Linked DNA regions of Synechococcus elongatus PCC 11801. The protein of the gene in region 1 interacts with the protein of each later gene in a pairwise test. Links are inferred from orthologs where the notes say so. Each region holds a gene or a part of one and is shown in the gene's direction. Other genes may lie near its edges. The genes, in order: pheT and secD.

Region 1 (14,845 bases):
CGAGAGCTATCCCTAGAATTGATCCTAGAATCAATAAAAGATTAGTAAGCAGACGATAGTTATCAACAGTTACTTGTCTTCGCGCAAGTATCTGACGTTCATTTTGAACAATTTGATTGATTTGTGCATGAATGTCATAGTAGGAATCGTTTAATAATGGAGATAGATTCTGGCTAGAGCCTAAACTCTGCTTCTGCTCTTGTAATTTGAACTGAACAAGATCAGCGAGAGTCTTTACTTCTTGGACTTGCTCTCGATCTTGGCTCTGTATACTTACAAGCTTATTAGTTGCTGCTAAAAGACGAATTTGACTGAGTTGGTACAGTTTTTGATCAGTCTCTTGTTTTGTTTTAAGATAATGATTGAGCCTAAAAAGGAGTTGGATTTGATAATAGTCAATTGACTGGGCAACCTCAATTGTCTTCAGCGATTGGTCAACTTGCCGACGAGCTTCTTGAATTGCGAAGAGACCAAGAGTGCCAGTGATACCAAAGGCCCCAAGTAGTAGACCTACTCCGCCATAGACCCAAGATCGCCAATTTTTGACCTTCAGAATCGGTTTTGTTTCTGAAGACTGAGATGATTTGCTCTGAATTGGAAAGAGATTTGTAGAATCTGCTTTTTGGGAGTTTTCTGTCATCGATTTTAATTAGGAATCCTCCCAAAGTCATGATTGCTATGACGTTCTTCTAGTATTCCCTACTTCGGTCTCTTGCCGAGCAACGCTCTCTGTAAGTGACTATAGTTTTCAATTCGGCAAGTATAAGTGCTGATAAACATCGCTGACTTGTCTTGTTTTGTGAGCTTGAGATACCAGCGTGCTAGGAGATTAACGCTGGGTCGAAAAATGCTCGTTTGTAGTCCAGAGACTAGTTTTAGCTGCGGTCGCTTCTACTTCTTGAGCGAAGTAGTCACTCGCTTGGAGTAGGGGTGTCTTGGAAATGGTCTGGGCTGAGTAAACCACCTCTGAGTTCATGAGGTAAGACGAGTATGAGACTAAGAAAATCTGTATTTGAGGGTTTGACACCCCCACTGAAGTGGCTTTGGCATTCTGCGGTGAACGCAAGAGAGCAAAGTTCTAGATTGTTTTTCAGAAAAGCTTTTAGAGTGGGTAGTTAGTCCGAATAAATTAGATTTGGACTAATTTAACAGCCTTTTCTTCGGCTTATCTATTGACTCAAGTTTAGCAGCAGTCAGGCACTTTTTCTTATTTTAGTCTCAAGGCTAGCTGTGCGATAGCTCCTCGATTGGGGCATCCTGCACAGGAAATAAGTCGGTCTCAAATATGGCACGAGTGATGGCATTGGGATGGGTTGCCGTGAGCGTTCTAGGGAGTGTGTGGCTCACTCCACCGGCGATTGCGCAAGCAGCGACCAACGCTGCCGCCATCCTGAGTCAGCTGCCTCGGCCGACAGGGTCACCGAAAGCTGTGCAATCCATGTTTGCTGCCAATGCTTACCAGCAGCAATCAATTAACTTTCAAGCCAAACCTCAAAAACCTGCTGCTGTTCTTGCTTTCTATCGGCAGGCCCTCAGCCAAAAAGGTTATCGAGAACGAACAATCAACACTGTTTCAGGAGATTGGGGCTTTAACTTAGTGCTTGATCTACCATCCAGCCTGCAACTGGCAGCCAAAGCTCCTGAAAAAACTGTGGTTCTGGTTGTACAAGGCACGGCACTCGGGCCAGATACGCTCAACGTCAACGCCCGCTTTGAGGAAATTTAGGCTTCAACTAACTTTTAACTGATATTAATCAGCCTCGGGGCGATCGCCCCGAGGCTAAGATTCATTGCAGCTTTGATGCGGCTTAGTGGGTAGTGACGAGGGTTCGTGCCAAGCCATTCGCTTGGGCAGCAGCTACAACGGCAGCAGCGACAGCCGGTGCAACACGAGAGTCAAAAGCACTCGGCACAATGTGCTCCGCCGACAACCGTTCAGCAGGAACCAAATCCGCGATCGCGCGGGCAGCAGCCAAAAACATGCTGCTGGTCAAACTTTTCGCCCGACAATCCAGCGCCCCCCGAAACACGCCGGGAAAGGCAAGGACGTTGTTGATTTGGTTGGGATAATCGCTACGTCCGGTAGCAATTACAGCAGCCCGCCCCTGAATCAACTCCGGTTGAATCTCAGGAATGGGGTTCGCCATCGCAAAAATAATGCGATCGCTTGCCATTGTCTCCACCATTTCCACCGTCAGCACTCCCGGCACACTGACACCGATAAAGACATCGGCACCGACGAGAGCATCGGCTAGGGTGCCGCCTTGCTCCACGGCAAAAGTCTGCTTCTGGGAATTGAGATCTGTGCGATCGCCACTGAGAATCCCACGGGAATCGCAAATGATGATGTCTGTTGCGCCGGCTTCCTTAAGCAAAGAGGCAACGGACAAGCCAGCAGCCCCTGCACCATTCATCACGATTCGTACCTGCGACAGGGATTTTTTGACCAGTTTCAGCGCATTTTCTAGCGCCGCTAGGGTGACGATCGCGGTGCCATGCTGATCATCGTGAAAAACCGGGATATCCAGCTCCTGCTTGAGTCGCGCTTCAATTTCAAAGCAGCGTGGGGCAGCAATATCCTCCAAATTCACGCCGCCAAAGACCGGCGCAATCCGCTTCATCGTCTCGACAATCTCATCCGTGTCTTGAGTATCGAGACAGATTGGGAAGGCATCAACCTCGCCAAATGCCTTGAACAGCATGGCTTTGCCCTCCATCACGGGCAAGGCACCCGCTGGTCCTAGATTCCCCAACCCAAGAACCGCCGAGCCATCCGTGAGGATCGCCACCATGTTTTGCTTGACCGTCAGCTCGTAGACGCGATCGGGATCCGCTGCGATCGCCTTGCAGACCCGCCCTACCCCGGGGGTATAGGCCATGGCTAGCTCCGCTTGACTGGTCAATTCCAGCTTGGGCTCAACGCTGATTTTGCCGCCTTGGTGCAGAGCAAAGGTGCGATCTTCGCTATCGATGATCTCGACATCCGGTACCGCTGCGATCGCTTCGAGTACAGCAGCAGCTTGTTCTTCGCTGGCTGCTTCAATCACCAAATCGCGATCCAGCCATTGATTGGTGCGATGCAGTAACTCAATCTCAACCAGATTCGCTCCCGTCGCCGCGATCGCCTGCACAACATGCAGCATGGCAGCGGTATTGCTGGGCATACGCACCAAAACAGTGACGCTGTGACTGGCATTCGGGGTAAGTGCAGAGGTCATTGAGACAGGGGGATGCAAAGAGTCTTACTGCCATTGTCCCACCCTGTTTGAATCTCCCCCCCAGAGAGCACCCCCACCCATCAGGCGATCGCGTTTACTCCATCCAATACCAGTTAGTCTCTTTAATATTGTTTAAGACTCATATTAGACTCATTTTAAGTCTATTTAGTCTCAAAAATAGACAAAAGGAGCAGTCCAGTTACGTGCGGAAGATGCCAGCCTCTACAACCCTTGTAGAAGCTACAGTTCAGCAGCTCGCTCAGCAATTGATCTGATTTCAGGGATCTCTCAGTTTTGAAGATCGCAGTCAGCGCAGTGGAACTGGACTCCAGCGATCAACTGGGGGAGCTAGATATTCCGGAGCTAAACCGGTTGCCGATCGTGCCGTGATGTAAAGGTCAAAACTGACAGAGAGTCGAGTGAAATCGGTCACATTTTCGGTGACGCCATGCCGAGTGCTCGCAGGAAATAACAGCAGCAGGCCTGTCTGCGGCGGGTAGTCAACCCAAGCTTGATTGAGTGGTGCCTCTTCCTTAATCACTTCGCCATAGCCAACAGCCATGCCAGGCACCAACTCATTACGGGGGCGATCGTCAAAGATTCGTAGGGCACCGAGATCCGGATCCGCTTCGCCGTTGAGGTAATAGATAGCGCTGAGGTGAGCGTTGGGATGGTGGTGGGCGCCGATGCTCTGGCCGGGTTCCGAAACAACTGGCCATGACCGCTGAATCCACAGTTGTAAGGCTTCCGTTTGGAAGCCAAGGGCTTGGCAAAACTGTAGGGCTTGAACTTCCACCTGCGATCGCAGCCACGCAAAATCAGGATGTTCATGCACCAACGCGACGCCGTTCATGTCGCCGGTCCAAGCCGCTTCGCCACTCGGATTAGCCCACAGATCCCCACGCCACTGAAATATCTGCACGATCATGCGCTCCAGCAAGTCTGGATCTGGCATTAGTACAGTGCGAGAGACAGCCAGAGGAAACCAAGTATCGATGGGCATGGAGTGATGAAAGAACGGTTCTTGTGTACCCTACTCCACCGATCGCAACTGGCCGAAGCCAACATGAGCTTCCAGCAATTGCAGGTCACAATATGGGCGATCTTGGCCGTTTCAGGCGATCGCGCGATCGCTACTGCCCATGCCCCATGCCATCGTGCAACAGGCGCAGCCAGCACTGCGCTTTATTCCGCCGGACTATCAGCCTTGGCTGCACCTTGTGGTCAAGACAGTCTTGCCAATGCTGCTGCGATCGCATGGCATCCAGCGCGTCGAAACAACGGGCGTCGAAGAACTGGCGCAACGCCTCGCCCAATTCCAAGCTCGACAATCTCGGCTCATTTTGGCATTCCGGCATCCAAGCACCCAAGACCCTCTCGTTTTGGCGCATTTACTCTGGAAGACGGTGCCGACGGTGGCACGCCGCAACCAAATTCCCTTGCGATCGCCCGTTCATAGTCAATTTCTCTATGATCGCGGCATTCCCATTTGGGCTGGTCAATTGACGGGCTGGGTGCTGTCAAAACTGGGTGGTATTCCCATTCAGCGCGGCAAGCTCGATCGCCTCGCCCTCAAAACCGCGCGGGATTGTCTCGTCAATGGTGACTTTCCGCTGGCGATCGCGCCAGAAGGGGCAACCAATAATCACAGTGAAATCCTCAGCCCTCTTGAGCCTGGTATCGCCCAGCTCGCCTTTTGGTGCTGTGATGATTTGGCTGAAGCAAATCGATCTGAAGCCGTTTTCATCATTCCTATCAGTCTTCAGTACCCCTTTGTTGATCGTCAGAATTGGGTGGTTATTGATCGGCTTTTTAATGACCTCGAACAACAACTAAAACTCCCCAAATCTCTATCTCCAGCCATTGATCATCCCGGTGAGAAACGCTATGCGCAGTTAGCAAGACTGGGACTAGAGATGTTGACAATGTTCGAAACCTTCTATCGTGAGGCTTATGGGCAGAGCCTAGCGGTTGACTCTGCTAAAAATGTGGTTGAGAAGACTGCCTATCCAGACTTTGCAACTCGACTACAACGTCTCCGGGAAATGGCTCTTTCCGTTGCGGAATCCCACTTTAATTTGCCAGCTAAAGGCACCATTAGCGATCGCTGTCGCCGCATTGAGCAAGCGGGCTGGGATCGCATCTACCGTGATGACCTTGAACAGCTCTCTCCAGTGGCACGAGGTCTCGCAGACTGGAATGCTATGGAAGCCAGTATTCGCATGGGGCATATGCGACTGGTAGAGCAGTTTGCTGCCGTTTCGGGCTCCTATGTTCGCGAAAAACCGAGCATTGATCGCTATGCAGAGGTGTTGACCATCATTGCGCGCGCGATCGCCTGGATTCAGGGCCGTAATCCCCAGTCAATTTCAAAGCTGGGGCAACGGATTGCCAAGCTACAAATCGGTCAGCCCATCAATGTCAGCGATCGCTATCTGGACTATCGAAAGAGTCGACGTTCGGCGATCGAGCAGTTGACTGCTGATCTACAAACACAACTTGAAAAATCCATCAAGTAATAGACCGAGAGATTGTTTCAGCTAGGAGTTGAAACAATCTCCAGAAGATGGCAGTCAATACTCGCTAGGGCTGCAAAGAGAAACTAAGTCTTAAAACAGGCGACCATGACGACCATCAGGCATGATCGTCCACCAGTTCGTTTTAGCCATCTTGAGTTGCACGGGGGTCAACTTAGCACCGCGTAGGTTAGCACCACAGAGGTTGGCACCCCGCAGATTGGCATTGCTTAAAGTTGCATCACTCAAGTCTGCTTTTTGCAGGTTGGCAAAACTGAGGTCGGCATTCCCAAAATAGGCTTGATGGAGGTTGGCTCGCCGGAGATTAGCGCGGTGTAGATTGGCCTGGCCAAAATCAGCTCGTTCAAGCTGCGTCGCTGTAAAAATGGACTCTTTGAGCTGCGACCCTTGAAAGTTAATGCCTGGCAACTGAGACTCGCTAAGGTCAATGCGATTCAGGACTTGCTGACTAAAATCGCGCCGGCCGCGCTGGTAGGTTGCCAAGATATCCCGAGCATTGAGGCTGGCTCGACCTAACCCCCCAGTTGTAGGATTCGAGCTTCCTGTCAAAGCGAGCAACTGTTGTGGATCAGCAAGCTGCTCAGGTCGCTGCCCCCCGCGATCGCGCCGACGGGCTCGAATCGCCGCAGCCTGACGCTCTTGGGGAGAGGGATAGCCAGATCCTGTCCGTCCCGAGGAGGGTTTAATGGGCGCAGTGCCGGGCGGTAAGGCACTCAGCCCTTGGATCAAGCTGTCGTGGTAGGGCTGCAGATCCAGTGCTGTCATCACCTGCTCTGCTCGCTGATAGCGGAAGCGCACAGAGGCTGCCAGCATTTTGCCCAGCACCGTCGCAAACGCATCGCTAATTTGCACGGCTTGGCGCCAGAGCAATTCACCGCTGACGGGATTGTAATCCAGTTCCTGAGGTCCTTTACCGGTCATCAGGAACAGACAAGTGATCCCCAGCGAATAGATATCGCTGCTGTAGACCGGCCGCATCGCTAGCTGTTCGGGCGGAGCATAGCCTCGTGTCCCCACCGAGAACGAGGTCAGTGCTGTCAGTCCACTACCTCCCTTGATTTGGCTGACTTGGTCTTTGACTGCGCCAAAGTCGATCAAGACAAGTCGCCCATCAATATCTCGCCGAAGCAAATTCGCGGGTTTGATATCGCGGTGAATCACCTCTTGGTTGTGGAGATATTGCAAAAGCGGCAGAAGTTCACTGAGGAACTGCTTGACGGCAGCTTCGCTGTAGAGTCCTCGCTCGCGCACCTCCTGCTCAAGGGTTTTGCCGCGAATGTATTCCTGAATGAGGTAGAAGCCCTGCGGGGTTTCGAAGTAGTCCAGCAGGGTGGGGACTTGGGGATGGTTGCCAATCCGGCCCAAGGTTTTGGCTTCGCGCCGAAACAGCTCCCGAGCCATCAGCATCATCTCGGGATCTTGCACTTGCGGGAGTAGCTGCTTGATCACGCAGAGTGGTTCGCCGGGCAACTGAAGGTCTTGCCCCAGATAAGTGGCACCAAAGCCCCCTTGCCCCAGGGCTTTGATCACGCGATAGCGATCGCGCAACAACAGGGGCGATCCGCAGCTTGCACAGGAATCGTTCGTGTCTTCGTTATCCGGTTGTTCGCAGGCTGGGTTGAGACAGAGAGCCATGGGCAGTATGTCTTGAAGATCCGGATCGTCTTCAGTTGCCTCCACTTTAGCGGCGATCGCGGCTTCGCAAAGCCCTCCACCCTTTGCCGATAGAATGATTGAGCCGAAACGAGGCGCTCAAGGAAGGCGGTTAGCATGCGGATATCCCTGAACTGGTTGCGCGAGCTGGTCCAGGTTGACCTCGAGCCCGAGGTGCTCGCGGAAAAACTGACCCTAGCGGGCTTTGAAGTTGAAGAAATTGAAGATCGCCGCACTTGGGCCGCAGGTGTGGTTGTTGGGCGCGTCCTTCAGCGGGAGCAACATCCCAATGCCGATCGCCTCAGCGTTTGTCAGGTCGAGATTGGTCAAGAAGAACCAGTCACGATCGTCTGTGGCGCGAGTAACGTCCGGGCAGACATCTGGGTTGCGGTCGCCACTTTGGGGAGTTACTTGCCCTGTATTGACCTCAAGTTAAAACCCACCAAACTGCGGGGTGTGCGATCCGAGGGCATGATCTGCTCACTGTCTGAGCTGGGATTGACCAAAGAATCGGAAGGCATCCATATTTTCTCAGAGGACGCAGATCTCAAAGCCGGGCAGCCCGTAGGACCGCTGCTAGGGCTGGATGATGTTGTCCTTGATTTGACCTCGACGGCGAATCGGGCCGATGCCCTGAGCTTGATCGGGATCGCGCGGGAAGTACGAGCTTTGACTTCTGCCGCCCTGACGCTGCCTGAGGTGGAACTGCAAACATATTCTGAGTCGCCGAGTCTGGCGATCGCCCTGCAAAGCGAAGCCTGCAGCCACTACAGCGGCACGATTATCGAAGGGGTGACGATCGCGCCTTCTCCCGAGTGGTTGCAGAAGCGGCTGCAACTGGCAGGGATTCGGACGATTAATAATGTCGTCGATATCACCAACTACATCCTGTTGGAGTACGGCCAGCCGCTCCATGCCTTCGATCGCCAGAAACTGCAAGCGATCGCGGGCAGTACCAATCTTGCGATCGGGGTGCGATCGGCGCAGGCCGGTGAAACGCTCAAGACCCTCGACGATCAGGAACGGACACTCTCAGAAGCAGCGTTGGTAATTACTGCGGGCAATCGCCCCGTCGCACTCGCTGGGGTGATGGGCGGCGCTGACAGTGAAGTCAGTGATCAGACCACCGATATCTTGCTGGAAGCAGCATGGTTTGAGCCGATTGCAGTCCGACGCTCAGCACGCAGCCAAGGCTTGCGCACCGAAGCTTCAGCTCGTTATGAGCGTGGCGTCAACGTGACCGAACTGCCGATCGCAGCGCAACGAGCGATCGATCTGCTGCTAGAAATTGCGGGCGGCCGTGTGGTCAGTCAGACTGTTGCGACCAGCCAACGCCAGGCTGAACTCGAGCCCAGCATTACCCTGCGTCTCCAGCGCATCAATGAACTGTTAGGTCCCATCCAAGCCGAAGACGATGAACTCAAAGACCTTGGTGCAGACGATATTGAGCGGTTACTAACTGCGATCGGCTGCCATTTGACTTTGGTTGATGATGCAGTCTGGCAAGTGCGCGTCCCCCCCTATCGCCGGCGTGATCTCGAGCGTGAGATTGACCTGATTGAGGAAGTCGCACGGCTCTATGGCTACGACAATTTCGGGGAAACGCTGCCGAACTTGGGCGACACCGAAGGCGCGCTCTCAGTCGATGAGAATTTGCGGCGACAGATTCGGGCGGTCTGCCGCGGAGCAGGACTGACCGAGCTGCAGCACTACTCCTTGGTCAAACCCGGCAGCGATCGCCAAGTTCATCTGGCCAACCCACTGCTGGCGGAATATGCCGCTCTGCGACTCGATTTGCTCAGCGGCCTGATTGATGCCTTCCAATACAACTGGGAGCAAGGAAACGGCCCGCTTTGGGGCTTTGAAATCGGTCGGGTTTTCTGGCGAGAAGAAGATGGCTTCTTCGAGGCCGATCGCATTGGCGGTATTCTCGGAGGTGATCCCAGCCGCGGCCGCTGGCAGCGCGGTGGCAAAGAACAAGCGATTGACTGGTATGCCGCCAAAGGCATCTTGGAAGAGATTTTTGGGCGCTTTGGACTGACGATCGAGTTTCAGCCCGATCGCCAAGACGATCGCTTCCATCCGGGTCGTACTGCTTCGCTTTGGCTGCAGGGCGATCGCCTTGGGCGCTTTGGTCAGCTCCATCCGTCGCTTTGCGAAGAGCGGGGACTACCGGCAGAGGTCTACGCCTTTGAGCTTGAGCTAGATGTCTGGCTCGACCACCTCGATCAGCCCGATCGCCAAGTGCCACGATTCCAGCCCTACAGCAGCTTCCCAGCCAGCGATCGCGACTTGGCATTCTTTGTCGATCAGTCCGTGACTGTGGCGGAGTTGGAGCGGATCATTCGCCGTCAGGGCGGGGCACTGCTCAGTGAAGTCGAGCTGTTCGACCAATATCGGGGTGAGCACGTTCCCGAGAATCAGCGCAGTTTGGCCTTCCGCCTCACCTATCGGGCAGGCGATCGCACTCTGACCGAAGCAGAGGTTGAGCCGGTTCACGATCAGGTACGTCAGTCCCTCGTCGAGCGCTTCCGCGTCACCCTGCGCAGCTAGAACAGTCCTGAAGCGATCGCTGTCAATCTCTCTCTAGTGACGAGGGAGAGTGCTTGCTGGCGATCGCCTTGCCAATTTTTACGACCCCCCTGCGGGGATCAAAAGTCTCCCTCACAATAGGAGCAGGTTGCCCAAGGCGGCCATGGATACTCCTCGGCTTCATCCCGAAACGATCGCAGCAGTCAAAGAACGGGCCGACATCGTCGATGTCGTCTCGGAGCAAGTCGTGCTCAAAAAGCGCGGCAAGGATTTTGTTGGCCTCTGCCCGTTTCACGACGATAAATCGCCGAGCTTCACCGTCAGTCCGGCCAAGCAGTTCTACTACTGCTTTAGCTGTGGCGCGGGCGGCAACCCGATCAAGTTCCTGATGGAGCTAGGCAAGCAGTCCTTTAGCGAAGTTGTCCTCGACCTCGCGAAGCGCTACCAAGTCCCGGTTCGTACCCTCGAAGTTCATCAGCATCAAGAGCTGCAGCGCCAGCTCAGCCGCCGCGAACGCCTCTACGAAGTTCTAGCCGTCGCCACCCAGTTTTATGAACAAGCCCTGCGCCGACCAGAAGGTTCAGCAGCGCTCACCTATCTCAAGCAGAATCGTCGTCTACAAGAGTCCACGATTCAGAAATTTCAGCTGGGCTATGCTCCAGCCCAGTGGGCCAGTCTGGCGACCCATTTAATTGAGCAAAAGCGCTTCCCTGCCGACTTGGTTGAAGAAGCAGGTTTGGTAGTGGCGCGGCGCAATAGCCAAGGCTACTACGACCGCTTCCGCGATCGCCTGATGATTCCGATCCATGACCTGCAAGGGCGGGTTGTTGGTTTTGGCGGCCGTACGCTGACCGGCGAAGAACCGAAGTATCTCAATTCGCCCGAGACAACCCTATTCGAGAAGGGCAAGCTGCTGTTTGGCTTGGATAAAGCCCGTGCCTCGATCGCCAAGCAGGATCAAGCTGTCGTCGTTGAAGGCTACTTCGATGTGATCGCCCTGCATGCAGCGGGCATCGATCACGCAGTGGCTTCCCTCGGGACAGCCCTCAGTCGCCAGCAGGTCAAGCTGCTCTCGCGCTACAGCGAATCCAATCAGATCGTGCTCAACTTCGACGCCGATCGCGCTGGTGCAAAAGCGGCAGAACGAGCGATCGGGGAAGTCAAAGATCTGGCCTATCAAGGGCAGGTACAGTTGCGCGTCCTCAATCTGCCCGGCGGTAAGGATGCTGATGAATACCTCCAGCTGCATAGCGCGGCTGACTATCGGGAACTGCTGGCGCGATCGCCCCTTTGGTTGGACTGGCAGATCGAGCAACTGCTGCGCGATCGCGATCTCGATCAGGCCGACCAGTTTCAGGCAGCGGTTCAAGCGATTGTGCAACTGCTGGGCAAGCTGCCCAACACACCCCTACGGACTCACTACGTCCACCAGGTTGCCGAGCGCCTTAGCCAAGGCGAAGCTCGTACAGCACTGCAATTGGCCTCAGATCTTCGGGCGCAGGTCCGAGGACAACGCTGGCATGGGCAGGCGAGCCGCTGGGAGAAACCCGGCGACATCAGCATTCGCGAGCAGGCCGAAGCACAAATTATCAAGGTTTACCTCCACTGTCCCCGTCTCCGTTTGACCGTGCGACAAACCCTGCACGATCGCGAAATTCAAGGTTTTAGCCTCCAGCCCCATCGCTTGCTCTGGCAGGCGATCGCTGAGATCGAAGAAGCCCATCTCGGTTTGGAGTCCATGTACCAAGTAGAGCGGGGCGAAGGAGATCCAGAAGATTTAGCTGCCATTGATCTCGTGCCAATTCTGCGCGATCGCCTCGATCAGTTGACGGGGGTTCCCCTCGCGAGTTTCTTGGAACTGAGCGAAACTGATCGCGCTGATCTCACCCACCCATTACCCTTGTTGCGAGGTGCTGTCGCCTTGGTTGAGCGGTTACGTTGCGAAAAACGCTGCCGCCATCTGCTCGACTCTTGGGCACGCCAAAGCATTCACACCTTCGAACATTGCATTGAGCGGCTGCTTCAAGTAGGCGTGAGCACTGAAACAGACGCTGAGGCCGAGATTACAGCACTGCACGAGCAGCTCAATCAAGAGGCGCTTCACTTTCAAAAGCTCTACTACAACGAGCGCCGCTACCTACAACAACTGGATGAGGAGCGTTGCCTCAATCCCCAGGCTTTCCGAGCAAACACTACTGAACCAGCCGCGATCGACTCAGCGGATCAGCAACCCATCCCAGCCTAAGGACTGCTCTTATTCCGGACATTCCTGCAAGTGATCGAGGGCGTTTTGATACAGCGCCACAATGTGGTGATCCTGCAAGCGGTAGTAGACGTGTCGTCCTTGTTTGCGATAGCTGACCAGCCGCAGATTGCGCAGCGATCGCAATTGGTGCGACACCGCCGACTCAGACAGGCCAATGGCCTGTGCCAAATCTCCCACGCACAACTCCGACTGCGCCAAGAGCGATAGCAACCGCAGTCGATTGGGGTCTGCGAGCACTGCAAAAAATTCCGCAAGGGATTGGGCAACCTCCGGTGCAACCGCTTGCAGTTCCGAGGCGATCGCAGCATGCGTTCCTTGGCAAACTGCCGCATCTCCATCCTGCAGCGCTGGTTTTGTCATGAGCCTGTAACTGTTTGTCCACCCACCATACCTGAATCAAGATTCAGATGTTAGGGTAAACACATGAACACCTATTCAGATATTCAAGGGAGTTGCGATCATGACCTCGGCCACCCTCGTCAAATGCGCTTGTGAACCCTGTCTGTGTAACGTCGATCCCAGCAAGGCGATCGCTCGTGACGGCAAGTACTACTGCAGCGAAGCCTGTGCTGATGGTCACGCAGGCGGTAGCAAGGGCTGTGGCCACACAGGCTGTAATTGCCACGGCTAGCGGACTGGCGGCGTAATCTCAATAAAAAAACGCTGGCTCTTGGTCTCGGAGCCAGCAATTTTTGGTGGAAAGTTTAATGATGTGAGAACCGTTGAAGCTGGTCTAGAGAGCTGATGCTTCTGTTCGTGGGGGTGATTGCGCACCCCCAACCCACGCATTGGGGAACTAGCCTCCCCCAAGCTCCCCGCAACAAGATTTCGGGTAAGACACATCGGTGGAGCAGCGATCGCAACCGGTAAAACTCGCTGGTGGTAGCCTTGGGCTTGAGGCTCATCAGATCGAGCTACAAAGGGCGATCGCGCTGATCCAGATGGCTTATTCGCCCGTGATCGAAAGCCCTTCAACCCAGACAGCAGGAGCAATCCCACCGGGGGTAACCTGCGCGATCACATCGACTTGGACGATGTTGCGCAACAGCTCGCGGAAATCGCCGGCAACCGTGGCCGACTCAATGCTGCTGCGATCGCCTTGATTGACCAGCCATCCATCGAAGGGTAGTGAGAACGATCCCTGTAGGGCTTGCACCCCAGCGTGCAGCGCCTGCAAATCGTCGATCAAGACCACAGATTCTGCTGTCTCTAAATTCAGCTCCGATCGCGCTTCTGCTGCTTCCACCACACCGAAGTGAGGACTGACCGTCACCTTGGCACCGAGATTGGCGTGACCTGTTGGACTTGCTCCCAGCCGTTTGGCTGTTCCCGCACTATGCAAGAAATTTTTGAGGACACCGCTTTCAATCAACGGGAGGCGGCGAGTGGGTGTGCCTTCGCCATCAAAAGCCGTTGCACCCACATTGGCTGGATGGCGAGCATCGTCGTAGAGATTCAACAGTGGTGAGGCGATCGCCGTGCCCAAGGATTCAGGGGTCGAGAGACTCTGGCGATCGAGTATGCTTTGGGCGTTGAACAGATTGGAAAACGCTCCAAGCAGTTGCAGGAAGGCTTCGGGCGAGAAACAGACCAGGTATTTACCAGACGCGATCGGACGGTAGTCGAGGTGGCTGATGGTCTTGTCAGCCGTCTCTGAGACGCAACCACTGAAGTCAAGATCCGCGAGGCGGTGTGCCATCCGAAACGCCCCAGCACTACGAGGTTTGCGATCGGCCTGCTCTGTTTTGCTGTAGAGGTAGAGCGAGGCATAGCTCCCTTTCTCAGAGCGCAGTGCCCCTGCACTGTTGAGATAGAAGCCCTCACTGCGCCGCCGCGCCAAGCCGTTGTAGGGAACGGCAGCGATCGCAGGATGGCTGGCAAGCAACTGCTGTTCTGCATCAGCCAAAGCCGTGATCAATTCTGGAACCGCTTCGATGTCGTAGTTGGGAATTTCCAGCGGTTCTAGGAGCGCTGTCGCCTCGGGGCTAAAGTCCGGCGCATGTTCCCGAATGCCGAATTGGCTGGCTTCCAAAGCCGTTTGCAAGGCCAACTCCAAACCTGGAAGATCGCTTTCGCTGGTGGACGTGATTCCAACTTGTCCTTGCTCATTCCAGACGCGAACCGTCACGCCCGATCGCTGCGAGGCCTTGACCTGTTTGGGTTCTCCCTTCTCGACCTGCACACTCGTCTCTTCGACGGCAGAGCCAGAGACATCGTATTGGTGGATGCCCAAGCGACGGGCACTGTCACTGACTTGTTCAGCAAGGTGATCGATGGCCAGGGGCATAGTCATGTGGGAGAAACACAGAAAGGAGCCTCTATGGCTCCCTTCCTTAGTGTATGGATTCTTCAGCGGCGACGGGGTAAGTGAGCTGCTGAGGCAGCAGACGATCGCCTCTCATAAATTGGCCCAGCCCGCTCTAAACCTGAGCGGTGATGAGCGACTGGGATCTGAACCTTTATGAGGAACAACAGTTTTGTTGTGGAGGTGATTGCGCACCCCCCAGCTTGCTGCTTAGTAAGATGTTGTCCTAAACCAGACCTGCGTCACGAATCCGCTGCATTGCCGTCACCACGTTTTCGCGGCTATTGAAGGCTGAGATACGGAAGTAACCCTCACCAGCAGCCCCAAAGCCTGA
Region 2 (14,687 bases), 1.4 Mb from region 1 along the record:
CTGCACGATCCGAGATTCCGATGCTTCGGGGCTATCATCCCCGATCTGTTGCCGCTCTGTTTTGAAGTTGCCAGGAACCTAACGATCGCGAGGCGGCGTGTTGGGTTCAGTCGGATAAGGACGAAAGTCTAAACAGCGATCGCCGACCGGAGCTGTTCGTCGTGCCAAGCAAGGCTGCATCGGATGGTCGCTGGCAAATAAGCAGCGATTGCAATCTTCAATGCGACGAAAAGCGCGGGGCTTGATCATGGCCTTACTGTAGCGAGTCTTTCACTCCAGATCAGGCGATCGCGATTTGATTCACGTCAGTGTCTAGGTGGTCTCAGACCTCGCCCGATCGCGAATCTCCTGCAAGCTTTGCCGCTGAGTAATCGCACCATTTTCAAACACCGTTTGCAGACAGGATTGCGGATCGAGTGCCGAGGTCAGGAGTGACACTGTTCGGTATTCGCCCTTGTGATCGCGGATTAAATCCAATCGTCCTGCTTTGCTGGCTTTGCTGAGATCTGTTGCTGGCTGCTTACGAATCGGGATGACTTGCCCCGATCGCTCGATCCAGCTGCACTTGTAGGCAAAGCGCTGGGTATCACGGTTGACCTGCTGCAACAGCCCACCCCCCATGCCGAAGGCTACATTGCTGGCACTAAAGCCTGCTGCCATAACTGCTTGCAGAATTTTGGGCAGACTTTCCGCTGTGACGCCATCACCTTGAATCACTCGCACCGATCGCAGGACTTGATAGCCTTTCTGATTGCGATCGCAGCCGAACTTAGCGGCCAAACGACGCAGTAACTCTGGCACAATCTGCTCTGGATTGCCTGAGTCAGGCCGAATCACCACTGTTGCGCCCGATTGCAGAATGCGATCGCGTAAATCCTCACTCCAAAGATGATCGACGGCGTTCCAGAGATCATAGGAATCCGAAACAACAGCAACCACAGATCCCGGCTTTGCAAAGCGATCGAGCATATTACGGTAAGCATCTAACTCACCTGCTTGCCCCCAAGCTGTAATCGTCGAGTGCTCCGCTGCCGGAATCGAAAAGCCTGCGATCGCGCAATCGTAATAGCGCTGTCCTGCCAGTAAAGCAGCGATCGTATCGGTGCCCTGAAAGTTGACTAAATGGGCTAGCCCTCCGATTGCAGCACTCTCTTGGCTTGAGACCCCCCGCGAACCAAAGTCATGCAACTTGAAGTCAATTTCAGCGGCTGGATTGTCGGCTGACTGCTCCAGCGCTTGCTGAATGATTTGCCGAAGCTGCCAACTGCGCGTTGCCACAGTCGTCGGATACCAAACCCGCAACAGTAGCGTCTCAACCCAAGTCACCAACCAAGCCAATTCAGGATCGGTCGATTCCACTGTCAGCAAGACATGGCCGGTGGGAACCAGGCTGCCTTCGGGTACGGCACGAATTCGCAACGGTAAATAACCGCCATGGCGATCGCAAACTTGTTGCCAGCCTGCTTGATTGAAGGGCAAGCCATGTGCTCGAAATAGCGCGGCAGCTTCTTGAATGTCGGTGCTAGTGATTGGCTTTGAGAAATAACGCAACAGTAGATATTGCAGGCCAAAAAAGAGCGTGTGCGAGCAATCTCCACCCCGGCTCTCTAAATAAGCTCCGATCGCAGTGGTATCAGCTGGATATTGCAGCCAGTGACTCACTTTGTATGAGTCGGTATCGAACAGAAGATTGAGGTCCATAATCAGTTGCGCTCCGCAACGATGAGGTCAAGGACAACTCACCCGGTCTCTCCAGACTGAGCTGTCAGAACAAAATGACTACCAAAACAAGAGGCTAAAACTCTTGATTTCCAGCTATGCGATTACCTAATGACTGATCGATTCAGCACTAAGTTCGACTGACAAAATGCTGAATAATTTGGAAGTGATCTTCGAAGAATTGCTCTTCGTGAGCATAGAGATCCGCGAGGGACATCCACCAAGCTTTTTCGGCATCATCGCCGCCGCGCACGGATGGTAAAGGCCCAGGTTTAAGGTGAATGCAAAAGGCGTGGGTAATGATGCGTCCCCGTTGCGATCGCTGCGGTGCATCAAAGACGCGATTTTCGACAATCGATCCTTGTAGAACTGGCTTCGGAACTTTCAATCCTGTTTCTTCGCGCAGTTCCCGCAGCATTCCTTCCAGCACGGTTTCATCTTGCTGGATATAGCCTCCTGGCAGTGCAATCAAGCCTTTGCCTGGACGTGCCTTGCGACGAACGACCAGCACATGCCCCGACTGAATCACGATCGCATCGGTGGTCACAAACGTCGGTGCGTAGGGCGCGACAGCCCAAGCTCGCCGATAGCCTTTGATGTAATCGGCCTCATCGCGCAGCCATTGATAGCGACCCGTTTGCTGATACGCCGTCAGATAGTCTGCAACACCTGCAGGTAAAGCAGCGGCATAGTTTGACTCTTCAGAACCGCTGAAATAGGCATCGCGAACAGCAGTGGAGTGAACTGCTTCCAGTCGCGGCACTTCCAAAAAATCCCACTGGGGAAAGAGATCGAGGTAATAGCTACTGCGATCCTTGCGGTGACCGACTAAAACAATGCGGGCTTCCTCGCCAGCTTCTTCGAGGACTTTTTGCTGAATTTCCGTCAGCCAAAGATTGTCGCTGTAGAGGTGATCCCGAATGGGGATAAAGCTGACTCGTTTTTGCCAATTGGCAGGCAACGCTGCCCGAATCATTTCCTCGCGTTCTTCAGAACTCCAAGGATTGCGCGTATCGGGTGACGCGAGATGGCTACCAGTCAGAATCAGGAGATGTTGCGCGACCTCAAGCGATCGCTGCACCACTGACAGATGACCATTGTGAAAAGGTTGAAAACGGCCGATATAAACGGCAACGTCGTATTTCATTGATTGACCTCAGAATCCCTGAAGTGAAAGCCTGCTTCGATTAGCGTGGCTTGCTTTGAAGGTAGCACTGAATTTTGAAAGCTGACAAGGCGATCGCAGCGTCAGCCTATGCACACAATGAAACAGTGAACGGCACAGCTGGATTAGAGCGATGCGTTGGCTGATATGGGGATGGTGCTTGCTTCTCCTGTTGGGAAGTCCGAGCCTGCCTGCGATCGCGGCAATTCATCACTATCCCGAAGGGGGCGATCGCGAAATGATTCGCTCCTTGCAAAGTCTGCGCGATGCAAGGGATCAATCTTGGCAGGTGATTTTCTATGAACGTCGCCAAGGCAGCGATCGCATTGCTTCCCGACTGCGCTTGGTAGGTTTTCCAGCCGTGCGCCTCTCGCGGCAGACGCCCTTGATCGTGGAGCAAACGGGTCGGCAACTGTCCTTGCCCAACGTGACGGATCAAGATACTCAGCTCAGCGCCAATGTGGCAGAGTTCGACAGCGAGACGCTGTTGCCACTCCTCGATCGCATCACCCCTCTGCGGCTACAGCTAGACAATGAAGTGATGTTGACGGTACCGCCGTTTATGGTCAAAGAATGGGCTGCGATCGGGCATGAGTGATCGCGATCGTCAGTACATGCAGCGCTGTTTAGAGTTAGCTGCACAAGCGGCTGGGCAAACAGCACCGAATCCCATGGTCGGCTGCGTCATTGCCCAAGGCGAAGAAGTCGTGGGTGAAGGCTTCCATCCGGCCGCTGGGCAGCCCCATGCGGAAGTGTTTGCTCTGCGGCAAGCCGGCGATCGCGCCCGTGGAGCCACCCTTTACGTCAACCTTGAGCCCTGTAATCACTATGGCCGGACGCCGCCCTGTAGCGAAGCGGTGGTGGCGGCTGGTCTAAAGCGGGTCGTAGTCGGCATGGTCGACCCTGATCCCCGAGTCGCTGGGGGTGGCATTGCCCGACTTCAACAAGCGGGAATCGACGTGACGGTTGGTGTTGAACAAGCCGCCTGTGAGCAACTGAACGAAGCGTTTGTTTGGCGGGTGACTCAGCGTCGTCCCTTTGGCATTCTCAAGTACGCCATGACCCTCGACGGTCGAATTGCGGCTAGCAGCGGCCATAGCGCTTGGGTCAGCAGTCCTGAATCGCGTCGCCAAGTGCATCAACTGCGATCGCAAGTGGATGCGGTCATTGTGGGTGGCAACACAGTGCGGCTGGACAACCCTCGTCTGACTTGTCATGACGTCAGCGATCGCCATCCCCTGCGAGTAGTGATGAGTCGCCACTTAGATTTGCCGCTGGAGGCCAATCTTTGGCAGACCGATATTGCGCCCACGCTTGTTTTTACCGAAGAGACGGCCGATCGCGATCGCCGGAAGAAACTCGAAACTCAAGGGGTAGAAGTCATTGCACGATCGCCGTTAACTCCTACGGCTGTGAGTGCTGAATTATTCGATCGCGGCCTTTCGACTCTGCTCTGGGAATGTGGCGGCACTTTAGCTGCGGCTGCTCTCCGCGAAGGTCAAATTCAGAAGCTTCTAGCGTTCATTGCTCCCAAGTTGATTGGTGGCCCACCCGGTTACAGCCCAGTCGGTGATTTGGGTTTATTGCGGATGGATCAAGCCCTCAAAGTTGAGCGATCGCAGTGGCAAGCGATCGGCCCCGATCTTTGCTGGACGGCTTATATCCAGTCGTAAATTCATGCCTCTGGTTCCAATCAAGAATGGTAACTTTCCGGACTTTTAGTTGAGAATTCGCACGATCACGGGAGTTCAATCGCGCTGGCCATCATGAGCTTCAATCGACAACCGTTTCAGGACTGAGATTCAACTTCCCGAGGACTGTAGGGACGAGACAAGAGAGCAGTCACCCAAGGTTGATTTGTCTGGAAGGGCGATCGCCTCGTATGCTGAGCAGCAGTTTGCGTCGGAGCCCAAGTGATTGGCAGTGCTTTCTCTCTCCTTGGTCATCCCGACCTTCAATGAAGCTGAGAATATCCAGCCGCTGCTGCTACAGCTGAGTTCATTGCTCGACCACGCCCTGCCCGATCGCTACGAGCTGATTGTGGTCGATGATGATAGCCCCGATCACACTTGGGCGTTAGCGGCAGAACTCCAACCGAAGCTGCCAATGTTGACGGTATTGCGGCGGCAGAGCGATCGCGGCCTAGCAACAGCCGTCGTCTATGGCTGGCAACAGGCTCAAGGCGAAATTTTGGGCGTGATTGACGGTGACCTGCAGCATCCACCGGAAACACTCTTGGCTTTGCTCGAGACGATGCAAGCAGGAACTGACTTAGCAGTCGCCAGCCGTAATGTGACCGGCGGCGGCGTCAGTGACTGGAGTCTATGGCGTCGCTTTGGTTCACGGGGCGCTCAGTTGCTTGGTCTTTTAGTACTGCCAGAAGTCCTCGGTCGCGTCAGCGATCCGATGAGCGGTTACTTCATGGTGCGGCGATCGGCACTCGACCTCAATCGCCTCCAGCCTCGCGGCTACAAAATCCTTTTAGAAGTGATTGCCAAAGGACGCATCCGGCACATTCAGGAAGTCGGCTTTGTCTTCCGTGAGCGCAGCCAAGGCGAAAGCAAGGTGACGTCCCGAGAGTATTGGGATTACCTACGGCACTTGCTACAGTTACGACTCCAGCGCTGGGAAAGTTCGCGCTTTTTGAAATTTATCGGCGTGGGCGCAACTGGCGTTATCGTTGATAGCCTCGTACTCTATCTTCTACATGATTCCAGTCAATTAGGATTGCCGTTACTACTCAGCAAATTTATTGCAGCTGAGGTCGCTATTTTTAATAACTTTATGCTGAATGATGCTTGGACTTTTCGTGATTTAGCAAAGGGATCTCAAAAGCGCTACTGGTCTCGTCGATTCCTCAAGTTTAATTTGATTTGTTCCTTGGGAATTTTCTTAAATCTCCTGATTTTAAGCCTCTTAGTTGAAGGTCTTAAATTACACTATTTACCATCGAACTGGGTAGCGATCGCGGTTGTTACTCTCTGGAATTTCTGGCTGAATCGCAAACTTACTTGGGTTGGTTAGTGAGTGAGTTTGCAATGCAACTAACAGATTCGATGATTCACTGGAGTCCTACATCGCGATCGCTAGTTAGTTCATCTGGGGTCAGCCAACTGATCTACGGATTACACAGCACTCCTTTTGGAGATTGTTTGATTGCAAAGACGGCGATCGGCATCTGTCAGCTTGAGTTTTTTGATTCTTTAAGCCCTGCGGAAGCTGAGCCATGGTTGCAAGCGGCTTGGCCTGACGCAGCAATTCACTATCAGCCGACTGAAACGACCATGATTGCTCAGCAGCTCTTTCGTTATGAAACTGCTGACCCCAGCCTGTTCCGGCTGCACGTGCACGGCACACCCTTTCAACAGCAAGTCTGGCGATCGCTGCTTCAAATTCCTAGAGGGGTAACGACCACTTATCAAGCCTTAGCGATCGCGATCGGACGCCCCAATGCTGCCCGTGCAGTAGGCAATTCGGTTGGCAAAAATCCGATCGCATACCTCATTCCTTGCCATCGCGTTATACAACAGTCCGGCGAATTGGGTGGCTATCGTTGGGGACGCGATCGCAAACAGAAACTCTTGAATTGGGAAGCGAAAGTCTGTTAAAGACCAATCACGTCTAATTGTTCTGCTAGAGGCTCTTCAGTCGCGATCGCTTGCACAGAGGTTTGCTCTTCGGCACTAAAGTCTTGCCAAGCTGCGAGTTGCTGACTGACCAAATCCGCAGTCGCATCAGCAATATCCCCTTGACGGGCTTGCAATCGCTGCCGCAGCGTCGATTCCGAGGCTTGGCAATGCAAAATTCGGATCGGGATCTCTTGGGATTGAGCTGCAGTGATCGCAGCATTTCGATAGGCTTGACGGTCATATTTCGCATCCAGAATGACGCGGTAGCCGGCACGAGCTAAGCAAAGACCCAATTGTAAGAGGCGATTGTAGGTGCGATCGTTCATCTCAGCACTATAGAGTTCTGGGCCACCCCGTTCGAACAAGGGCACACCTGCTAGGTGTTTGCGAACCGCATCTGATCGCAAAATGATGGCCCGTTGCCGTTCCGCGATCGTGCGTCCTAGAGTTGATTTACCCGAGCCGGAAAGACCGCTGAGTAACAGCAATTCGCCCTGTTGAGCTGGTTGGGCATAGGCATGGGCCAGCCGGTAGTAAGCAGCTGCCTGATCAAAAGCCTGCTGACGGCGATCGCTATCAATGGCTGGATCGTCTAATAAAAATGAGGTGACTTTAGCGCGGACATACGCTTGTCGACTCAGATACAGCGGCAGAACTTGTAGTCCTTCCCAATCGCCACTTATCTCAGCATAGGCGTTGAGAAAAGCCGTTCCTAGATCCTGACGGCCGCGTGCATCGAGGTCCATGACCAAGAACGCAATGTCATACATCGTATCGACAAAGCGGAAGGGCTCATTGAACTCAATGCAGTCAAACAAAAAGAGTTGATCATCCCATCGGCAAAGGTTTCCGAGATGAAGATCGCCATGGCATTCACGGATTTTATCTGCAGCAGTCCGAGCTGCGAATAGATCAGACTGAGTGTCAAAGAAGCGATCGCTAAAGGCTTTGGTTTCCTCAAACTGTATTTGAGTCTGTGGGCCCCCAACATAGCTCAGCGTTTGTTGATAGTTTTCATCAAAGGCTTTACGGATTTGTGCCACTTGCCCATAGCTACGAACGTGGTCATCTACCCAAGTTCGAGCATGAAAATCCGCGACAACTCCAGCCAGTTGGCGCATGACCTCAGCATCAAGATGGCCCGCTTCAAACTGCTCAGAGAAGAGACAACCCTTGGGAAACTGCTTCATTTGCAGAGCATATTCTTCAGCGGGTTCGCCTTCAGAGAACTGATAGCGATCGCCCGTTTTTGAAATAGCAAGAACCTGTTGATAGAGGGGTGCTGCTGTCCGTTGGTTGAGGCGCAATTCTTCTTGCAGAAAATGCTGGCGTTTTTCCAATGTTGAGTAGTCTAAAAAGCCAAAGTTAACCGGCTTTTTGAGCTTGTAGGCATAGGGCCCTGTCAGCAGGACATAGGAGCAGTGCGTTTGATAGAGCTGCACAGGTGTTTCAACGGCATGCGGATAAAACTCAGGCTGCAACATCTGCTGAATGAGAAGCGGCAGGGCAGCATCCGTCATCGTTTTGGCCTAAAACACTGCTTCTACCGTGGCACGCTCGCCAAACCTTGATCAAGCTCGATCGTCTAAGTCAGCAAGATCAGAGGGATGTTCCTAGCCTCCGTTGCGGGAATCTTAAGAACCATTCCATCCCATTTTTTTGGGAGAGGTCGACCATGAAACATCCCTCATCACCCACCAGTGATCAACAGATTTATCAACTGTCGTTTCTCTGGAATGGGGCCTACTGGACAGATGCTGAAGGGATCTCCCACTTTGACCAGCTCTTGAAAGCGCTGACACCAACCGATCATCAGCCCCAAGCTGCGACAATTTGTCTTTCGGCAGAACGCCAGCCCAGCGGTGACAACCCCTTGGATTTGATTCGGGTGGACACCTACACTGATACCTACACGCTGCCTGCTTTTCCTGATCTGCCGTTAATCCCGCTGACCAGCAACCGGATTCCCAAGCTCCCAGTGTGGTGGCTGGATGTGCTGTTTGACTGACGGACTAAACGTGCTGACCGGCCGCGATCGCACTGCTTAGGCAGATGGCGGGGCCGCTGTGGGAAGTGCTGGCGTCGCAAAGCAGTAGTAAAGAGTGTTGTTATCCACAACTTCAGGATTGGCTTCCAGCAGGCTAGCTTCTGCTTCCAAAAAAGCCCGTAAGTCAGCAGTGGGCCAAGGCACAAGAGTACTGGCTTGGGTTACCCAATCGACTAAGCTAACCCGACCTTGCTGTTGCTGAATAAGGTCGTGCAATAAGCGGCGTAGTTGCTGCTGTTGATCTTGCCGTTGCGGATCGAAGGGAAAGCGATAGCGAATATTCCCCAACTCATCCGAGCTGACTTCAGCATTGAGCAGTAGCGCTTCCGTTTTCAAAAAAGACTTCAGTTCCTCGGTGGGCCAAGGTACCCGATCGCTGGCGCGGGTGACCCACTCGATCATGCCCAAGCTCCCTTGCGACTCGCGAATCAAACCATGCAGAAACCGCTGTAGGCGTTGTTTTTGCCGCTGGCGCCGCTGCTGACGAAAGTTGAGTTCTAGCAAGCTACCCGCAGCGGTTGCCACCAAACCACCGCCCCCAAACAGGATGATGCTGGCCTCCTGCTGTTCGCGGCTATAGCCCCAAGCAGTGGGGTTGGTTGAGGCTAGACCGATCCCCAAGACCATGCTAGGCACACCGCCTAGAAGGAGGGTGACAGCGAGGAGCCGCTGTAGGAACAGATCCACCATGTGCCAAGTTCGGTCTCTTACCGTTGAGTATGGCGCGGCGATCGCCCCTGCTGTAGCCTGCATCGTTGCCGCCTCTTTTCAGCGAGACTAGAGCAAGCATTGTTTGGCGATCGCCCGATCCATGAGTGACGAACAGCAGACCAAGCAGACCCAACCGACTGAAACTACCGCTGGCAATCCACCGCCAACCTTACCGAGCTGTTGGAGTGGTTCCGCTGTCTCAGGAGCGATCGCGGTAGGCGGCTACTTTCTGACGCTGTCAATCGCCAGTAGCTTTGCGGCTAAACCGCTGCCGACTGGCAACGCCTTCGCTCAAAACATTGCGGTTGCAGTGCGGACGCTGGTAGTTGGCATGGGTGCGCTTGCCACAGGCATTTTTGGCATTGTGGCCTTGGGCCTGTTTCTACTCGGGATTCAAGTGGGGCTACAAAGCTTGCGCAAAGCCCAAAGCTAGGCCGTTGTAGTTGAGGTGGCTTGTCGTTGTTGCCACCACTGCCAAATTGCTTGGGTAATCAGGTGGCTGAGCAGTCCAAGCGGGCCTGCAAATAAGCAGAGAACTAATGAGTGGCGCACGGGAAGTCCCGGTTTCTCGACGGCGGTTTGAGCTACCCAGCGCCCCACAAAGAGATCCAGCACTACGAAATGAAGCCAGCCAGCAGCCGTGACCCCAGGATCAGCAAAGGCTTTGGCAATATCCGCCAACTTGGGGCTGGCAAGCGCAGCAGCCGATTCGGGCGATACGGACGTAACCAGCAGTATCAAATAGGCGATCGCCAGTACCGCAAAAGGATAAGGCGAGCCGACAATCCGCTGTGTCCATTCCCAGCGCGGACGGCCAATCAGCAATAACCAAAAGGGCAAGACGGCCAGATTGGCACCGTTAAAAAAGAGCTCAGCCAGCATTGGGAAACCAGGTAAGGCAACGCCACAACGTCTCAAATGTAACGATTGGCAGCCAGCAGCAGTGGGGATCGCTAGTCTGAAAGCAAACGACGGAAATCCTTGCACCATGACTGCTTTGACCTATAGCGACCTCGGCTTGTTGATTCTCTTCCTATCGCCAGGGCTGCTGCTCTCAGTCTTGATTCTTGGCACCTTTGCCAAGGGCGGCTAGGGCGATCGCTATCCGAGCCCAAGGGCAAGCGGCTATTATCTGAAGATTGCGCAGTTTTTGCCGCCTTCGAGGAACCCATGGCCGAAACCTTCATGTTCAACGCCCTACGGGCTGCAATCGATGAAGAAATGGCACGTGACCCCAATGTTTTTGTCCTCGGCGAGGACGTGGGGCATTACGGCGGCTCCTACAAAGTCACCAAGGATCTCTACAAAAAATACGGTGACTTCCGGCTGCTCGACACCCCGATCGCCGAGAACGGCTTCACAGGGATGGCCGTCGGCGCCGCCATGACCGGTTTGCGGCCGATTGTCGAAGGCATGAATATGGGCTTTTTGCTCCTAGCCTTCAACCAGATCGCCAACAACGCGATGCTGCGCTACACTTCCGGCGGTAACTTCACCATTCCGATCGTCTTCCGCGGTCCTGGGGGTGTCGGTCGCCAGCTTGGGGCTGAACACTCCCAACGACTGGAAGCCTACTTCCATGCCGTGCCCGGGCTCAAAATCGTGGCTTGCTCAACGCCCTACAACGCCAAGGGTCTGCTGAAAGCAGCAATCCGCGACAACAACCCTGTCCTCTTCTTTGAGCACGTGCTGCTCTACAACCTCAAAGAAGACCTGCCCGACGAGGAGTACATCTGCCCGTTGGATAAGGCAGAACTGGTTCGTCCCGGCAAGGATGTCACAATCCTCACCTACTCGCGCATGCGCTACCACTGCTTGCAGGCAGTGAAGACGCTGGAGAAAGAAGGGTTTGATCCCGAAGTGATCGACCTGATTTCGCTCAAGCCCTTCGATTTTGAAGCGATCGAAGCCTCAATTCGCAAGACCCACCGCGTCATCATCGTTGAAGAGTGCATGAAAACGGGCGGGATTGCTGCTGAACTGTCCGCAGCGATTATGGAACGCTGCTTCGATGAACTCGATGCACCGGTCGTGCGTCTGTCTTCCCAAGATATTCCGACGCCCTACAACGGCAAGCTGGAAAATCTGACGATCGTTCAACCCGAACAAATTGCGGCCGCTGTCAAAGATCTGTTGACTGCCAAGGTCTAGGTCAGCGATCGCCGATCTGCCGTATTCAGAAACATCATGGGAAAACAGCAGAGTCCGCTGATCTTAATTCTGGCCTTGGTGGCCGCTGCCATCTTTGTCTTGGTGCAGCTCCCCATCCGCCTTGGCCTTGATCTCCAAGGGGGCTCGCAGTTGACCATCTTGGTCAAGCCCACCACCGAGATTCCCTCGGTAGGCGATCGCGAACTGGAAGCGGTGCAGCGTGTCATTGAGAACCGGGTTAATGGCTTGGGTGTCTCTGAAGCGGTGATTCAAACTGCTGGCAGCGACAAGATTTTGGTGCAGTTGCCCGGCGTCAGTGACCCCGAACAAGCCGAGCGGGTGTTAGGAGGCACAGCTCAGCTAGAGTTTCGGGAACAGAATCCTGGCACTGAAGCTGCTGTGACCCAGCTACAGCAAGTGGTTTCCCAAGCGCGGGGGGCGATAGAGATTGAGCGCCGCAATGGTGACCCTGCCAAAGTGACTGAGTTAGAGCAGACACTCGAAAAAGCTCAGACAGAACTAGGTAAGTTTTTTGGTCCCGCCCAAATTACTGGTAAATCGCTGAAGGATGCTCTTGCCCAGCCAACCCAATCAGGCAATAGCTGGGAAGTGGCCCTGCGCTTTGATACGGAAGGCGGTGACCAATTTGCAGCCCTCACCAAAAGTTTGGCGGGCACAGGGCGCAGCATTGGCATTTTCCTCGATGGCGTTCTGATCAGTGCGCCGGTGGTGGGGCCTGAGTTTGCCCAGACTGGGATCACAGGGGGCAGTGCGGTCATCACGGGCCGCTTCAGTACGGAGCAAGCCGATGACCTGGCGATTCAGCTGCGCGGTGGTGCCCTACCGCTACCGGTGGAAATTGTTGAAAACCGCACCGTGGGCGCGACACTTGGTCGAGACAGCATCCAGCGCAGCATCTATGCGGGCGTTGGCGGTTTGCTCCTCGTCCTTGTTTTCATGGTGGTTTACTACCAGCTGCCCGGCTTGATCGCTGACATTTCCCTAGCGATTTACGCCATCCTCTCGTTGGCAGCCTTTAATCTGCTGGGTGTGACCTTGACCCTGCCCGGAATTGCTGGCTTTTTGCTCAGCATCGGTATGGCCGTGGATGCCAACGTCCTAATTTTTGAGCGAACGCGAGAGGAACTACGAGCAGGCAAATCGCTCTATCGCTCCGTTGAATCCGGCTTCTATCGAGCTTTCAGCAGCATCTTGGACAGTAACGTCACGACGCTGATTGCCTGTGGTGCTCTGTTCTGGCTAAGCAGCGGTCTGGTCAAGGGCTTTGCTTTAACACTGGCGATCGGGGTGATGGTCAGCATGTTTACGGCGATCACCTGTAGCCGCACGCTGATGTTCTTGGCGATCACGAATCCAGCCCTGCGCAAGCCGCAACTGTTCGATCGCACTCTGACTGCAACCAAATCCTGAGGGTGACCATGACGTTACAACTCACGGCTCAGCGTCGGCGTTGGTGGTGGATCTCTTCCATCTTGGTCTTGCTCAGCATTGTGGGCATGGCGATTTCTTGGGTGCAGTTTGGGGGGCCGGTACGACCGGGTCTGGACTTCATTGGGGGTACTCGTCTGCAGCTCGAGCGAGACTGTACCAAAGCACAGTGCGATCGCCCGCTGGAAGCTGGTGCCATTCGTGAGGTCTTGACCTCCGAGGGCTTGGAGCGCAGCAATGTTCAAGTGGTGGGGCAGGAACAGCAGGGATTTGTAATCAGCACTGGCGATCTGAGCCCTGAAGCGCGTGTTCAGCTGCAAATCAAACTGAGTGAAGCGTTTGGTCCCTTTGATCCGCAGCAGACGCAAATCGACACGGTGGGTCCGGTACTAGGGCAGCAATTGCTCAGCTCTGGCTTGTTGGCGCTGCTGGTCTCCTTTGCTGGGATTCTGGTCTATCTCAATTTCCGATTCCAGCGGGACTATGCCTTGCTAGCCATTCTGGCTCTGCTCCACGATGTGTTTATTACGGCGGGCGTTTTTGCTTGGCTGGGGATCTTGGCGGGCTATGAGGCAGACAGCCTGTTTATTGTGGCGCTGCTAACGATCACGGGTTTCTCGGTCAATGACACGGTGGTCATCTACGATCGCATCCGAGAAACGATCGCCCTGTTCCCCGACGACGATATTGATGAAATCGTCGATCTTTCGGTCAACCAGACGCTAGGCCGTTCGATCAACACTACCCTGACAACGCTGTTACCCCTCGTAGCGATTTACATCTTCGGGGGCGCCACCCTGCAGAACTTTGCTTTGACCTTAATTGTCGGGTTTGTTTTGGGTGCTTATTCCAGCATTTTTGTCGCGAGTACCCTGCTAGGTTGGTGGCGTAAACGCACGCCGCGATCGCCGCAACCGATCAATGCTGAAACCTGATCTGACAGAAGTGACGCAGCGCGATCGCCAACTGCAGCTGCTGCAGGCTTGGCATTACCGCCGACAACAGCCCAGACTGTGGCTGGCCAGCTTGGGACTGGTTTGGAGCCTTTGGGATCTTCGGGCTGAATGGGCCTTGATGGCAGAGCAGTTCACTTGGGCAGCGCTGCGCTATGCCATGCTCTACCATCTCTTGACGTGGCTAGTGCTGATCGTCTGTTCGATGAGTTTGGCTGGAGTGTTGATCGATCGCTGCTGGCCGCAACGCCGCGATCGCCGACTACAACGCCAGCTCGATCGCATTTTAGCCACGGGAACTCGCCATCCACTCTGGAAACGCTTGCAGACTCTCAGTCCTGATAGCACCCATGCCAGCAGTCTCTAAATCGACTGTTTGTAGACTGCAGCTCAGCCCATGGCAGTCATTGTCTGTCCAGCGTCTTGATCTCTGGAGCCAAGGCTCACAGCGATTGCAAAGATCAGAATCAATGCAATGCGGCTCAATCGACTGATTGCGACAATTCCCATCCTGCTATTAGCGGCTTGTCAACCAGATAGTCGCCTCAGCGAAACGCCACCGGTAGATGAGCTGGCAACAGTGATTTCCGTGACGATGGGACCCTATCACTTGCACCTCCCTTTGGTGGCAATCACTTGGGCGGGCAGCTCTAAAGTGTCGAGTCCTTGTGCGGGAGAAGAGTCACAGCGATTGTGCTCGGTGCCAGTGGCAACCCTTGTGCAATCTGCCAACCAAGGAACTGCGATCGCAGCAAGCAGTCTTGAGATTCTGCTGGATGACTACAGCACTTTTAAGAACACAGAGCTCGATCGCTGGTTTGACATTCCGCAACTCTGTGAACAACTCACTCAGCGCTGGGCGC

What was found.
Region 2: the proteins of pheT (region 1) and secD interact in binary tests that used the Escherichia coli proteins (3 or more experiments, as listed by UniProt). The link is inferred for Synechococcus elongatus PCC 11801 from one-to-one orthologs.

What each region holds. Positions count from the first base shown.
Region 1 is NZ_CP030139.2:465,601-480,445, reverse strand. The notes cover bases 7,207-10,243. They hold pheT (phenylalanine--tRNA ligase subunit beta), read left to right. Parts: upstream 7,207-7,525; coding sequence 7,526-9,961; downstream 9,962-10,243. Other genes in these bases: dnaG (DNA primase), read left to right, coding at 10,104-10,243; DOP62_RS02245 (serine/threonine-protein kinase), read right to left, coding at 7,207-7,390. Also shown: DOP62_RS02270 (sensor domain-containing diguanylate cyclase), read right to left, coding at 1-640; DOP62_RS02265 (hypothetical protein), read left to right, coding at 1,298-1,726; DOP62_RS02260 (NAD(P)-dependent malic enzyme), read right to left, coding at 1,809-3,218; DOP62_RS02255 (2OG-Fe(II) oxygenase family protein), read right to left, coding at 3,526-4,221; DOP62_RS02250 (lysophospholipid acyltransferase family protein), read left to right, coding at 4,361-5,737; more of DOP62_RS02245, read right to left, coding at 5,828-7,206; more of dnaG, read left to right, coding at 10,244-12,185; DOP62_RS02230 (ArsR/SmtB family transcription factor), read right to left, coding at 12,195-12,566; DOP62_RS02225 (metallothionein), read left to right, coding at 12,667-12,837; DOP62_RS02220 (TldD/PmbA family protein), read right to left, coding at 13,153-14,493; DOP62_RS02215 (LL-diaminopimelate aminotransferase), read right to left, coding at 14,738-14,845.
Region 2 is NZ_CP030139.2:1,850,915-1,865,601, reverse strand. Bases 10,777-13,655 are described here. They hold secD (protein translocase subunit SecD), read left to right. Parts: upstream 10,777-11,458; coding sequence 11,459-12,853; downstream 12,854-13,655. Other genes in these bases: secF (protein translocase subunit SecF), read left to right, coding at 12,862-13,655; DOP62_RS09115 (alpha-ketoacid dehydrogenase subunit beta), read left to right, coding at 10,777-11,422. Also shown: DOP62_RS09180 (tetratricopeptide repeat protein), read right to left, coding at 1-6; DOP62_RS09175 (hypothetical protein), read right to left, coding at 79-249; DOP62_RS09170 (nicotinate phosphoribosyltransferase), read right to left, coding at 313-1,701; DOP62_RS09165 (bifunctional nicotinamide-nucleotide adenylyltransferase/Nudix hydroxylase), read right to left, coding at 1,850-2,866; DOP62_RS09160 (DUF3122 domain-containing protein), read left to right, coding at 3,018-3,482; bifunctional diaminohydroxyphosphoribosylaminopyrimidine deaminase/5-amino-6-(5-phosphoribosylamino)uracil reductase RibD, read left to right, coding at 3,475-4,557; DOP62_RS09150 (glycosyltransferase), read left to right, coding at 4,808-5,908; DOP62_RS09145 (methylated-DNA--[protein]-cysteine S-methyltransferase), read left to right, coding at 5,923-6,492; DOP62_RS09140 (bifunctional aminoglycoside phosphotransferase/ATP-binding protein), read right to left, coding at 6,489-8,033; DOP62_RS09135 (hypothetical protein), read left to right, coding at 8,189-8,521; DOP62_RS09130 (hypothetical protein), read right to left, coding at 8,558-9,313; DOP62_RS09125 (DUF3082 domain-containing protein), read left to right, coding at 9,372-9,704; DOP62_RS09120 (ABA4-like family protein), read right to left, coding at 9,701-10,153; more of DOP62_RS09115, read left to right, coding at 10,442-10,776; more of secF, read left to right, coding at 13,656-13,806; DOP62_RS09100 (hypothetical protein), read left to right, coding at 13,793-14,191; DOP62_RS09095 (hypothetical protein), read left to right, coding at 14,300-14,687. UniProt on the Escherichia coli protein: Part of the Sec protein translocase complex. Interacts with the SecYEG preprotein conducting channel. SecDF uses the proton motive force (PMF) to complete protein translocation after the ATP-dependent function of SecA.